DNA from 2 places in the Mesorhizobium sp. W067 genome. Region 2 is predicted to be linked to the other one. Evidence: riboswitches for the same ligand, from Rfam matches in the RefSeq annotation. Region 2 holds a riboswitch; the other holds the start of a gene.
What was found. Region 2 has a riboswitch for cobalamin ahead of ACYG97_RS12425 (DUF1636 family protein). Riboswitches for the same ligand answer to the same signal wherever they lie in the genome.
Positions count from the first base shown of each region.

Region 1: it holds a riboswitch for cobalamin, as region 2 does, so the genes downstream of both, ACYG97_RS26075 (aromatic ring-hydroxylating oxygenase subunit alpha) here and ACYG97_RS12425 (DUF1636 family protein) in region 2, are expected to answer to the same signal.

Region 1 covers NZ_JBTTII010000001.1:5,327,148-5,333,558, forward strand. Annotated here, with positions in the region: gene ACYG97_RS26045 (carbohydrate ABC transporter permease) at 1-113, shown strand, start outside; gene bglA (beta-galactosidase BglA) at 119-1,783, shown strand; gene ACYG97_RS26055 (ABC transporter ATP-binding protein) at 1,850-2,962, shown strand; gene ACYG97_RS26060 (DUF680 domain-containing protein) at 3,035-3,268, opposite strand; gene ACYG97_RS26065 (DUF680 domain-containing protein) at 3,340-3,543, opposite strand; gene ACYG97_RS26070 (DUF680 domain-containing protein) at 3,610-3,816, opposite strand; cobalamin riboswitch at 4,316-4,517, shown strand; gene ACYG97_RS26075 (aromatic ring-hydroxylating oxygenase subunit alpha) at 4,635-5,882, shown strand; gene ACYG97_RS26080 (FAD-binding oxidoreductase) at 5,920-6,411, shown strand, end outside.
Region 2 covers NZ_JBTTII010000001.1:2,513,309-2,519,719, forward strand. Annotated here, with positions in the region: gene ACYG97_RS12410 (NuoB/complex I 20 kDa subunit family protein) at 1-487, opposite strand, end outside; gene ACYG97_RS12415 (NADH-quinone oxidoreductase subunit A) at 478-843, opposite strand; gene ACYG97_RS12420 (winged helix-turn-helix domain-containing protein) at 1,171-2,373, shown strand; cobalamin riboswitch at 2,403-2,606, shown strand; gene ACYG97_RS12425 (DUF1636 family protein) at 2,645-3,070, shown strand; gene cobW (cobalamin biosynthesis protein CobW) at 3,073-4,125, shown strand; gene cobN (cobaltochelatase subunit CobN) at 4,144-6,411, shown strand, end outside.

The sequences.
Region 1 (6,411 bases), 2.8 Mb from region 2:
AAATCCTGACGACATCGGCCTTCGTCACCATTATCGTGCCGCTGATCGTGTTCTTCTCGCTGCAGCGCTATTTCGTCCGCGGGCTGCTGGCCGGCTCGGTCAAAGGAGGTTGAGACTTATGCAAGCCGCTTTGAAGGCGACCTCGAAGCCCGATCTCGCCGTCGATCGCGACTGGTGGCGGGGCGCGGTGATCTACCAGATCTATCCGCGCTCCTATCAGGACTCCAATGGCGACGGCATCGGCGACCTCAAGGGCATCATCCGCAGGCTGCCCTACATCGCCTCGCTCGGCGTCGACGCCATCTGGATTTCGCCCTTCTTCAAGTCGCCGATGAAGGATTTCGGCTACGACGTCTCGGACTATTGCGACGTCGACCCGATGTTCGGGACGCTCGCCGATTTCGACGCGCTGGTTGCGGAAGCCCATCACCTCGGCCTCAAGGTGATGATCGACGAGGTGCTGTCGCACACCGCCGGCATCCATCCATGGTTCAAGGAGAGCCGCGGCAGCCGTAGCAATCCCAAGGCCGACTGGTATGTCTGGGCCGACGCCAGGCCGGACGGCACGCCGCCCAACAACTGGCTGTCGATCTTCGGCGGCTCGGCCTGGCAGTGGGACACCAGCCGCCAGCAATATTATCTGCATAATTTCCTGTCCGAGCAGCCGGACCTCAACTTCCACAATCTGCAGGTCCAGGACGCGCTGCTCGACGTCACCCGCTTCTGGCTGGAGCGCGGCGTCGACGGCTTCCGCCTCGACACCATCAATTTCTACTTCCACAGCCAAGGGCTGGAGAACAATCCGCCGCTGCCGCCCGAAGAGCGCAACGACCAGACAGCACCTGCGGTCAATCCCTACAACTACCAGGACCATATCTACGACAAGAGCCGGCCGGAAAACCTTGCCTTCCTCGAACGGTTCCGGGCGCTGCTCGACGAATATCCGGCAACCGCCGCAGTCGGCGAAGTCGGCGATTCGCAGCGTGGGCTGGAAGTGGTCGCCGCCTACACCGCCGGCGGCAAACGCGTCCACATGTGCTATTCCTTCGATTTCCTGGCGCCGGAAAAGATCAGCGCCGCCAAGGTGCGCCAGGTGCTGGAAGCCTTCGGCAAGGTCGCCAGCGACGGCTGGTCGTGCTGGGCATTTTCCAACCACGACGTGATGCGTCCGGCCTCGCGCTGGGCCGCCGACGAGGCCGACCCGGCTGCCTATCTGAAGGTTATCTCGGCGCTGCTGATGTCGCTGCGCGGTTCGGTCTGCCTCTATCAGGGAGAGGAGCTTGGGCTGGGCGAAGCCGAGTTGCAGTTCGAGGATCTGCAGGACCCCTACGGCATTCGCTTCTGGCCCGAATTCAAGGGCCGCGACGGCTGCCGCACGCCGATGGTGTGGGATGCAACCGCCAGCAATGCCGGCTTTTCGACGGCCAAGCCCTGGCTGCCGGTGCCGGGCAAGCACTTGTCGCAAGCGGTCAATGTTCAGCAGGGCGACGCGGCCTCGCTGCTCGAGCACTACCGGCGCTTTCTCGGTTTCCGCCGCCAGCATCCGGCCCTGGCCAAAGGCGATATCGAGTTCATCGAAAGCGAGGGCGACACCGTCGCCTTCACCCGCCGTGAGGGCAATGAGCAGATCGTCTGCGTCTTCAATCTGGCCAGCAAGCCGGCCGAGGTCGATCTCGGTGGTCAGGCGCTGCTGCCATTGGCCGGGCACGGTTTTTCGGGACAATCCGGCACAGGTTCCATCCGCCTCGGCGGCTACGGCGCCTGGTTCGGGCGCATCGACTGAGTTTTTGACGAAACTGGATTTTTTGAGGAAATCCAGGTTCTCTAGGGAAATCACTGGGAGGAAATTATGGCCGATGTCACGCTGAGACAGGTGAAGAAATCATACGGCAATCTGCACATTCTCCACGGCATCGACCTCGACATAAAGTCGGGCGAGTTCATCGTCTTCGTCGGCCCGTCGGGTTGCGGCAAGTCGACCTTGCTGCGGTCCATCGCCGGGCTTGAGGAGATCACCTCCGGCGAGCTGAAGATCGCCGGCGAGGTGGTGAACGACGTGCCGCCTTCCAAGCGCGGCATTGCCATGGTGTTCCAGTCCTATGCGCTCTATCCGCACATGACCGTCTACGACAACATGGCCTTCTCGATGAAGATCGGCAAGGAAAGCAAGGCCGAGATCGACAAGCGGGTGCGGCAGGCCGCCGAAATCCTGCAGCTGACCAAATATCTCGACCGCCTGCCCAAGGCGATGTCGGGCGGCCAGCGCCAGCGTGTCGCAATCGGTCGCGCCATCGTGCGCAATCCGAAAGTGTTCCTGTTCGACGAGCCGCTGTCGAATCTCGACGCGGCGCTGCGCGTCGCGACCCGCATCGAGATCGCCAAGCTCAAGGAATCGATGCCTGCCACGACCATGATCTACGTCACCCACGATCAGGTCGAAGCGATGACGCTCGCCGACCGCATCGTCGTGCTGAAGGATGGCCATATCGAGCAGGTCGGCACGCCGATGGACCTCTACAAGAAGCCCGGCAATCTGTTCGTTGCCCAGTTCATCGGCTCGCCGGCCATGAACATCCTGCCGGCGACAATCGACAGGACGGGCAACCCGACAATCGTCAGCCATGTCGGCGGCCGCAAGGCAACGGTGCCGATCGCAACGCCGGCGTCAGCAAGGGGTGCGGCAGTCAGCTTCGGCGTGCGGCCGGAGGATCTGTCGGCCGCCACCGGCGCGGAATATCTTTTCGAGGGCGTGGTGGACTATGTCGAGCAACTCGGCGAGGTGCAGCTTGTCTATGTCGATATCGGCCGCGCTGACCTGCCGTTGGTGACCAAGCTGCCCGGCAATGTCGAGGTCAGGCGCGGGGCAAAGCTGCGACTGACCGCAGATGCCGGGGACCTGCACATCTTCGACGCCGATGGGCACTCCTTCTCGCTGAAGCCGGTGGAAGTGAAGGCGGCTTGAGATAGCTGCGTCGTACAGGCATGAAAAAAGAGCGGCGGGCCAGGCCCGCCGCTCTTTTTTAAGCTTCGGCTATTAGTTGTTGCCGAACCGATCCCTGTCGCTGCTCTGAGGAACGAACTTCTGTTGGTCGTTCGACGAGTTCAGCAGCTTGTAGACCGCCGAGTTGGTGCCGGTCGACGAAGTGCGGGTGGTGTCGACGGCAGCGGCCGGCTGGTTGGCGCCATTGGAGCCATAATTGTCGCTGCCGGCAAAGGCAGCGCTCGAAACAGCCAGAACGGCTGCGGTGGCAAGAACGATCTTCTTCATTTTAGTCTCCTGAATTTTTCTGATGCCGCCAGCTGCAGCAGATAAGCCCGCCACGTGCCGGAAACCGGCTTTTAGCGGCCGAAAAGGTTACGGTCGGCACCGTGGGCAGGCGCCTGCTCGGCTGGAGCCGACTTCTCAACCGAAGCCGTATGGCCACTATCGGTCGACGTAATCGCAGGCTGGTTGGCGCCGTTCGAACCGTAGTTGTCGCTGCCGGCGAAAGCGCTACCGGAGATGGCCAAAACGGCGGCGGCAGCAAGGATGATCTTTTTCATTTCAAATACTCCTGAATTTTTTGGGATCCCGAGAGCGACGGGTTAGCCGTCCTTCTTTGGTCGGGATCAGCGATTGCCGTAGAGGTCGCGGTCGGCGCCCTGAACGACAGGCTGCTTGTCAGCGTGCGCCGGCTTCTGAATGGAAGCCGTATACGAGCTGTCGACCGAGACGGCTGACTGGTTCGCACCATTGGAACCGTAATTGTCGCTACCGGCGAAGGCGCTGCCGGTGACCGCCAAAACGGCTGCGGCAGTGAGGATGATCTTTTTCATTTTTAGTACTCCAGTTTGTCTGTCCGTCTAGCGGCGTGTCTTGGGAGGAATTCGCGTCGATCGGACAGCCCCGATGTGGGAAAGCCATAGGCTGGTTTCCAATCACGAAGTTGTTCCGTGTGGACCACGGTCCTGCACCTTGAAATTGTGCCAGGAAGTTCCTCTATGGTCATTTATCGCATTGTTTTCAGTCGCTTATGCCGAACCGAGTGGTTCGCTCCGACGTCGGTTTCCGGGCCGTCGTCCACACCGTCCTGCACGCATTGTCAACAGAAACGAACCGTTCGGTTCGATTAGAGATTGCTAATAGTAACTTTTCGATACCGTTGAGCCATTTTTGCCCGCGATCGAACTGGATCGGCAGCGATTCGAAACGGCGATGATGGCGTCGCAAGAAACGTCTCAGCTCTTTGACCGGGGGCGGGGGGCGTAAGCCGCGCGTGTCGCGCCGCATGGATATGATGTCGCTTTCATGCCGACGTCGCGATCGCTGCCGTGATTAGATGATCGCATCTCAGGTGCCGCTTCGTGACGACGCAGCGGAGAATTGGGAAGCCGGTCAGAATCCGGCGCTGCCCCCGCAACGGTGGTGGAGTTCAAGTCGCAACGGGAGACCACTGGGCAAGAGCCTGGGAAGGTGTCGCGATGGTCCGCAAGGACAACTCCAGAGCCCGGAAACCAGCCGGAGATGCCTAGACTCGACTGATCGCGGTGGGCGGTCAAGAGGTGGATAGTGCATGTCCGGCGCCGCGCCGGCCTGCGTCCGATCCTTCCTCCATCACCACCAAGTTCAGTCCTTAAACCACGAGGACAGAACTATGGATACGCGCAACGACATGCTGAGGCTCCTGAACGGCCGCAAGCAAGGCTTTTCGCTGGAACAGCCCTTCTACACCGACCCGGACTATTTCAAGCTCGACATGGAGCTTATCTGGTATCGCGACTGGCTGTTCATCGGCCATGATTGCGAACTGCCGAAGCCCGGCAGCTATATCACCGTGCAGATCGGCGATTATCCGGTGGTGCTGGTCCGCGACCAGAAGGGCAACATCAACGCCTTTCACAATTCCTGCCGCCATCGCGGCAGCCGTGTCTGCAACACTGAGAAGGGCATGGCGGCAAAGCTTGTCTGCCCCTATCACCAGTGGACCTACGAGCTGGACGGCCGGCTGCTGTTCGCCCGCCAGATGGCCGACGGCTTCGACAAGAGCCAGTTCGGCCTGAAGCCGGTCGCCTGCGAAAGCGTCGGCGGTTACATCTTCATCTGCCTGGCGAAAGAACCTGCCGACTTCGCGCCGATGCGCGCCATGATCGAGCCCTACCTCAAGCCGCACCGGCTGAGCGAAGCCAAGGTCGCCTTCGAGAGCACGATCGTCGAGAAGGGCAACTGGAAGCTGGTCTGGGAAAACAACCGCGAATGCTATCACTGCGCCGGCAATCATCCGGAGCTGTGCAAGACCTTCCCGGAAGCGCCGACGGTGACCGGCGTACAGGGCGCCGACAGCGATCCGGAGATGCTGGCGCACTGGGCGAAATGCGAGGCGGCGGGCCTGCCGAGCAAGTTCCGCATCGATCCGGCCGGACAGTACCGCGCCACCCGCGCGCCGCTGCTGCGCGATGCCGTCAGCTATACGATGACGGGCAGGTGCGCGGTGACGAAGAACCTCTCCGACACTGTTGCCGCCGACCGCATCGGCACCTTGATGCACTACCACTATCCGACGACCTGGAACCACATCCTGATCGACCATGCGGTCACCTTCCGGGTGCTGCCGATCAGCGCCACGCAAACCGCGGTGACGACCAAGTGGCTGGTGCACAAGGATGCGGTCGAGGGCGTCGACTACAACCTTGAAGAGCTCACCCACGTCTGGACCGAGACCAACGACCAGGACCGCCGCATCGTCGAGGAAAACGCCTTCGGCATCCTGTCGCCGGCCTATGAGCCCGGCCCCTATTCGGAGCTGCATGAGGGCGGCGTGATCCAGTTCGTCGAATGGTACGCGGCCTTCATCGGCCCGCGCCTTGCCGAAGGCGGCCGGCCGGCGCTGCGCAGCGTCGCGTGAGCTGGAGCAGGCGAAGAGGGACCAGAGGATGAATGCGATGACGGATCTTGGGCTCTATCGCCATCTCGACCAGATGGCGCCGTGGAACGATAGGCTGCAGGTGCTGGAAGTGATCGGCGTCAGCGACGAGGCGCCCGACGTCAAGACCTTCACCTTCCGCTCCGACAACCAGACCTGGTTCCGCTACAAGCCGGGCCAGTTCCTGACGCTGGAACTGCCGACACCGGACGGGCCGCTGATGCGCACCTACACGCTGTCGTCGTCGCCATCGCGGCCGTTTTCGATCGCGGTGACGATCAAGGCGCAGGCCGGCAGCATCGGCACGCGCTGGATGTTCGACCATCTGGCACCCGGTTCGCACGTCAAGGCCTATGGACCGGCGGGCGACTTCTCGTTGCACAGCCACCCGGCGGCCAAATACCTGTTCATTTCGGCTGGCTCCGGCGTGACGCCGATGATGTCGATGCTGCGCTGGCTGAACGACTGCGCGCCATGGACCGATGTCGGTTTCGTCAACTGCGCGCGGCGT
Region 2 (6,411 bases):
AGATGTCGACCGGCACGATGCGGTCGCAGCCGCGCACCACCGAATAGGAATAGTGGTAATAGCCGCCGCCATTGGCGCAGGAACCCATCGAGATGACGTAGCGCGGCTCCGGCATCTGGTCGTAGACCTTGCGCAAAGCCGGGGCCATCTTGTTGGTCAGCGTTCCCGCCACGATCATGATGTCGGACTGGCGCGGCGACGCGCGAGGAGCCACGCCAAACCTTTCAGAATCATAGCGCGGCATCGAGGTGTGGATCATCTCGACGGCACAGCAGGCGAGACCGAAGGTCATGAACATCAGCGAGCCGCTGCGTGCCCAGGTGATCAGCGCCTCGGTCGAGGTGACCAGAAAACCCTTGTCGGCCAGTTCATTGTTGATCTCGAGGAAGAACGGATCGTCGGAACCGACCGGACGTCCGGTATTGGGGTCGATCAGACCTTTGGGCTTCGGCGCGACGAGCGTTCCGGAACTGTCGTTCAATCCCATTCCAGCGCTCCTTTTTTCCATTCATAGGCAAAGCCGATGGTCAGCACCGCCAAAAACACCATCATCGACCAGAAACCGAGCATGCCGATCTTCGAGAACGACACCGCCCACGGAAACAGGAAGGCCACTTCCAGATCGAAGATGATGAACAGGATCGACACGAGGTAGAAGCGGATGTCGAATTTCATCCGGGCATCGTCGAACGAGTTGAACCCGCACTCGTAGGCGGAAAGCTTCTCCGGATCGGGATTGCGATAAGCCACCAGGAACGGCGCGATGATAAGCGCCAGGCCTACAACCGCGGCCACGGCGATGAAGAGGACGATGGGCAGGTATGAACTGAGGAGTACGTTCATGCTCGGCTTTCCGTTGGCGGCCAATCCACTTTGATTACAGCAACCAACCCTAATGCGGAAGCGCGACAGTTTAACCGCTGAACCGTTTTAGGTGCCTTTGCTGCAACGCGGCGAGGGTTAGCGCACGGCTTTCAGCGAAGCAAGTCAAACCTTGTTCAAAAGACAGTGCTGGACGGCAGGCCGGGAAAAACTGGTCCGATCTCCTCCTGTTTGATTTCCTTCACCTTTCACTCCACTTTTGTCTCCTGACACATCTCCCGCCATTTGCCTGCTAGCATGACCGGAATCGCCGGCTAAATTCGGGAAAATGGTTCGAGGCAAGACACTTTGACGAAGGACAAAATCTCACTCCCCACGGCCAGGCGCATCGGGCTCGCCGCGCAAGGATTTCTCGATCCCCGCCCGGTCGGCACGCCCGATCGCCGCCACCTCGCCCGCGTGCTGTCGCGCACCGGCCTGCTGCAGATCGATTCCGTCAGCGCCGTGGTGCGCGCCCACTATATGCCGCTCTATTCGCGCCTTGGCCCCTACCCGCTCACCCTGCTCGACAATGCCGCAATCACCCGCAAGCGCACCGTGTTCGAGTACTGGGCGCATGAGGCCTCGTTCCTGCCGGTCGAGACCTACCCGTTGATGCGCTGGCGCATGCAGCGCGCCGAGCAGGGCGACGAAATGTATCTGGGGCTGGCCAAATGGGGCCGCGAACACGCCGCCTATATTGAAGACATCTACCGCGCGGTCGCCGAGCGCGGCCCGATTGCCGCTTCGGCACTGGAGGGCCAGAAAGGTTCGGGCGGCTGGTGGGGCTGGAGCCACGCCAAGCACGCCTTCGAATGGCTCTTCTGGGCCGGACGCATCACCACGGCGCACCGCCGTGGCTTCGAGCGCTTCTACGACCTGCCCGAGCGCGTGCTGCCGCAGGCGATCCTCGACCTGCCGGTGCCGGCGGCCGAGGACGCGCACCGCGAATTGCTGCGCATTTCCGCCCGCGCCCACGGCATCGCGACGTCGGGTGACCTGCGCGATTATTTCCGCTTGTCGCCAGCCGACATGAAGGGCCGGTTGGAGGAACTGGTCGAGATGGGCGAGTTGCTGCCGGTAAACGTCGAAGGCTGGGACAAGCCGGCTTACCTCTATAAGGACGCCCGTCTGCCGCGAAAGATCGACGCCCGCGCGCTACTGGCGCCCTTCGATCCGGTGGTCTTCGAGCGCTCGCGCACCGAGCGCCTGTTCGATTTCCACTACCGCATCGAGATCTACACCCCGGCCGACAAGCGGCAATATGGCTACTACGTGCTGCCCTTCCTGCTCGGCGACCGGATCGTCGCCCGCGTCGATCTGAAGGCCGACCGGCCTGCGAGTGTCTTACGCGTCCACGCCGCCTATGCCGAAGCAGGCGCACCGCCTGAGACCACCGCACAGCTTTTCGAGGAACTAAAGCAGATGCAGGGCTGGCTTGGCCTTGAGCGCATCGAAGTGACGCCGGCCGGCAATCTGGGGAAACCCCTGGCCGACATCGCCATGTCGTAGCAGCGCGTTGACACAACTCCCCGCAACGGCCTAAATCCGCTCCAGACGGTCCCCTGCCCGCAACGGCAAGGGCCAAGAGGGAATGCGGTGCGGGACAAAATCCCAAATCCGCGGCTGTCCCCGCAACTGTAAGCGAAGAGCCAAGGCCGAATGCCACTGGGTAACACCGGGAAGGCGGCTAACCAAGGCGATGACCCGCGAGCCAGGAGACCTGCCGTCTGAGACAAAGTATCCGATCGCCTGGCGGGTTTCCGGGCAAGGAGCACGGTTTTTGGACCAGAACAGCAGTTTTTCGGCTGGCACAGCGGATGTTTCGTCTGCCGATAGCGACGCGTTGGCCGGCGTGACCGTCATCGTCTGCGCCTCATGCCGCGATGAAACCGGCTCAGACGCTCACCCCCGCGCCGGCGAACTGCTGGCCGACGACACGCGCCTCGCCGCTGCCGGCGATATCCGGGTCCGCACCGCCGAATGCCTCGGCAATTGCAAGCGCCGGCTGAGCGCTGCCATCCTGCGTGACGGCTGCTGGAGCTATGTCTTCGGCGATCTGACCGCAACCAGCGGCGCCGACCTCGTCACCGGCGCAAAGCTCTTCGCGACCTCGACCGACGGCCTCATCCCGTGGCGCGGCCGGCCCGATAGCCTCAAGCGCGGCCTCGTTGCCCGCATCCCACCCCTCGATATGCTGAAGGACTGACGATGAACGCTTCAAACCCGGCCGCCAACCTCTCCCGTGTTCCCTGCACTGTCGTTACAGGCTTCCTCGGCGCCGGCAAGACGACGCTGGTCCGCCATCTCCTGGAAAATGCCGGCGGCAAGCGCATCGCCATCATCGTCAACGAGTTCGGCGACATCGGCATCGACGGGGAAATCCTGAAAGGCTGCGGCATCGACACCTGCCCCGAGGAAAACATCGTCGAACTGGCCAATGGCTGCATCTGCTGTACAGTCGCCGACGATTTCGTGCCCGCCCTCGACAAGATCCTCGCGCTGACACCGAAGGTTGACCACATCCTGATCGAGACCTCGGGCCTGGCTCTGCCCAAGCCGCTGGTCCAGGCGTTCCAGTGGCCGAGCGTGAAGAGCCGGGTAACCGTCGACGGTGTCATCGCCGTGGTAGACGGCCCGGCGCTGGCCGAAGGCCGCGTCGCCAACGACATGGACGCTTTGCAGGCACAGCGCGCTCAGGACGAGACGCTCGACCATGACGATCCTGTCGAAGAAGTGTTCGAGGACCAGATCGCCTGCGCCGATTTGATCATCCTGTCGAAGAGCGATCTGATGGACGCCCCCGGTTCGGCCCGCGCCAACGCCATCATCAATGAACATTCCGCCCGCGCGGTAAAAATCGTGCCGACTGCGCATGGCAAGGTCGACCCGTCGGTGCTGCTTGGCCTCGGTCTCGCCGTCGAAGACGACATCGAGAACCGCAAGTCGCATCACGACGGCGCTTTCGATCATGAGCATGACGATTTCGACACCTTCATCGTCGACATCCCCTCGATCGCCAATCCCGACGACCTGGCCAAGCGCGTCGCCACCGCCGCCGAACAGGAAAACGTGTTGCGTGTAAAAGGCTTCGTCGACGTCGGCGGCAAGCCGATGCGGCTTTTGCTGCAGGCCGTCGGCCCACGCGTCAACCATTACTATGACCGCGCCTGGACGGCCGAGGACGATCGCCGCTCGCGTCTCGTCGTCATTGGCCTGAAGGGGCTGAACCGTCCGGCGATCGAGCGTATACTCGCCGGTTGATCTCAGGCACGAGCCGCGATGCACATACTCACCACGACCTCCGCCTCGCTCGACGATCTCGCCGAGCCGGTTGATCTCCGGCAGACGCCGGCGGATATCGTGGCGCTGTCCTTCACCGACAGCGACCTCGCCGGCCTCGCGGCGGCCTGGAAGGCCGATGCCGCCCGCCTGCCGTCGATGCGGCTGGCGGCGCTGCGCGACCTGCGCCATCCCATGTCCGTGGACCTCTGGTTCGACAGCGTCGCCCGCCACGCCAAGGTGATTTTGGTGCGCATCCTCGGCGGCTACGACTGGTGGCGCTATGGCTGCGACCAGCTTGCCGCGACTGCCCGTGCGAACGGCATCAAGCTGGCGCTGCTGCCTGGTGAAAGCCACGACGAGGATCTCAGGCTGATCGAAGCCTCGACGCTGCCGCGCGAGGAGTTGGACGGCCTGCTTGGTTATTTCCGCGAGGGTGGCCCGGAGAATATGACGGCGCTGGTGCAGCGGCTAGCGGGGTTGGCTGGGTCCGATGTGGCGGCGGCTGAGCCGGTCAGCGTGCCGAAAGCTGGCTATTACGAGCCAGGCTGCGGCGTCGTAGGCAAGTTGGATTTGGCCGATGTCGGCGTTCCTTCACACCCCCCTCTGTCCTGCCGGACATCTCCCCCGCAAGGGGGGAGATCAGCCGGCGCGGACCTCGGCACTTTTTCTGCCCAGCCGATAATAGATTCCTCTGCAACATCCCCGATCGGCGAAAGCGTCGATGACAGCGCAATCTCCCCCCTTGCGGGGGAGATGTCCGGCAGGACAGAGGGGGGTGGGCGGGAACTCGGCGCAGACAACATCAACCCTCCCATCATCCCCATCCTCTTCTACCGCTCGATGCTGCTGGCCGCCGATGTCGCGCCAATCGATGCCCTCTTTGATGCACTCCGCCAGCGCGGCATGAGACCGATCCCGATCTTCGTCTCCAGCCTCAAAGACCCGACCTCCCTGGCCTTCGTCGAAACTGCTCTGGCCGCGCTCAACCCCGCCGCCATCATCACCGCGACCGCCTTCGCTTCCGGCGCCGAACCGGGCGTCGAAACCTTGTTCGACCGCGCCGGCGTGCCTGTCTTCCAGGTCATCGTCGCCACCACCCGCCGCGACGTCTGGGACAACAACCAGCGCGGCCTGGCGCCCGCCGACCTCGCCATGCATGTCGTGCTGCCCGAACTCGACGGCCGCATCCTCGCCAGCGCGATTTCCTTCAAGGGCGAGAGCGAGACCGACCCGGCGCTCGGCCACCGCGCCTTCGCCAACCGCCCGGAACCGGATCGCGTGGCGCAAGTGGCGGACAGGCTAGCGGCGTTCACACGGTTGCAGCAGACGCCCCGCGCGACGCGTAAGTTGGCGATCCTCATTCCGGACTATCCGAGCGCGCCCGGCCGCACTGGCTATGCAGTGGGCCTGGATGTGCCGTCCAGCGTGCTGGCCATGCTGCATGACCTGAAGGAGCAGGGCTATCGCGTTGACGGGATTCCAGAAACGCCGCGTGCGCTGCTGGACGCGTTGGAGCGGAGCGATGGTGGGCTGGGGCTGGAAGAGTATCTGGACTTCTCGAAGGATTTGCCGGCTGAGGCACTGGCTGCAGTCGAGGCGGCATGGGGTGCTCCTTCACGCTCCCCCTTGTGGGGAGGGTCGGTTCGCGACATTCGCGAAGCGGATGGCGCGAAACGGGGTGGGGGTAGCGGTGCACCACCCCCACCCGGCCCTGCGGGCCACCCTCCCCACAAGGGGGAGGGCAAGAGCGGCTTCCCTTTCCGCGCCGCCACCTTCGGCAACATCACTGTCGCTCTCGCCCCCGACCGTGGCCGCTCGGCCGACCGCCGCGCCGACTACCACGACCCGACGCTGCCGCCGCGCCACGATCTGCTGGCCTTCGGCCTGTGGCTGCGCAAATCGCTCCGCATCCATGCTCTCATCCATGTCGGCGCCCATGGCACGCTGGAATGGCTGCCCGGCAAGACGGTAGCGCTCTCACAAAACTGCTTCCCCGAGATCGTCACCGGCTCGTTGCCCGTCATTTACCCCTTCATCGTCTCCAATCCCGGCGAAGCGGCGCAGGCGAAGCGGCGTATCGCCGCCGTCACGCTTGGCCATCTGCCGCCGCGGCTGACCGGTGCCGGCCTCGACGAAGGGCAGCACAAGCTCGAACGCCTCGTCGACGAATATGCCCAGGCCGACGGCCTCGACCGCCGCCGCCGCGATCGTCTGGCCAAGCTGATCGTCGACACGGCGCAAAAGACCGGCTTCGCCTCCGAAGCC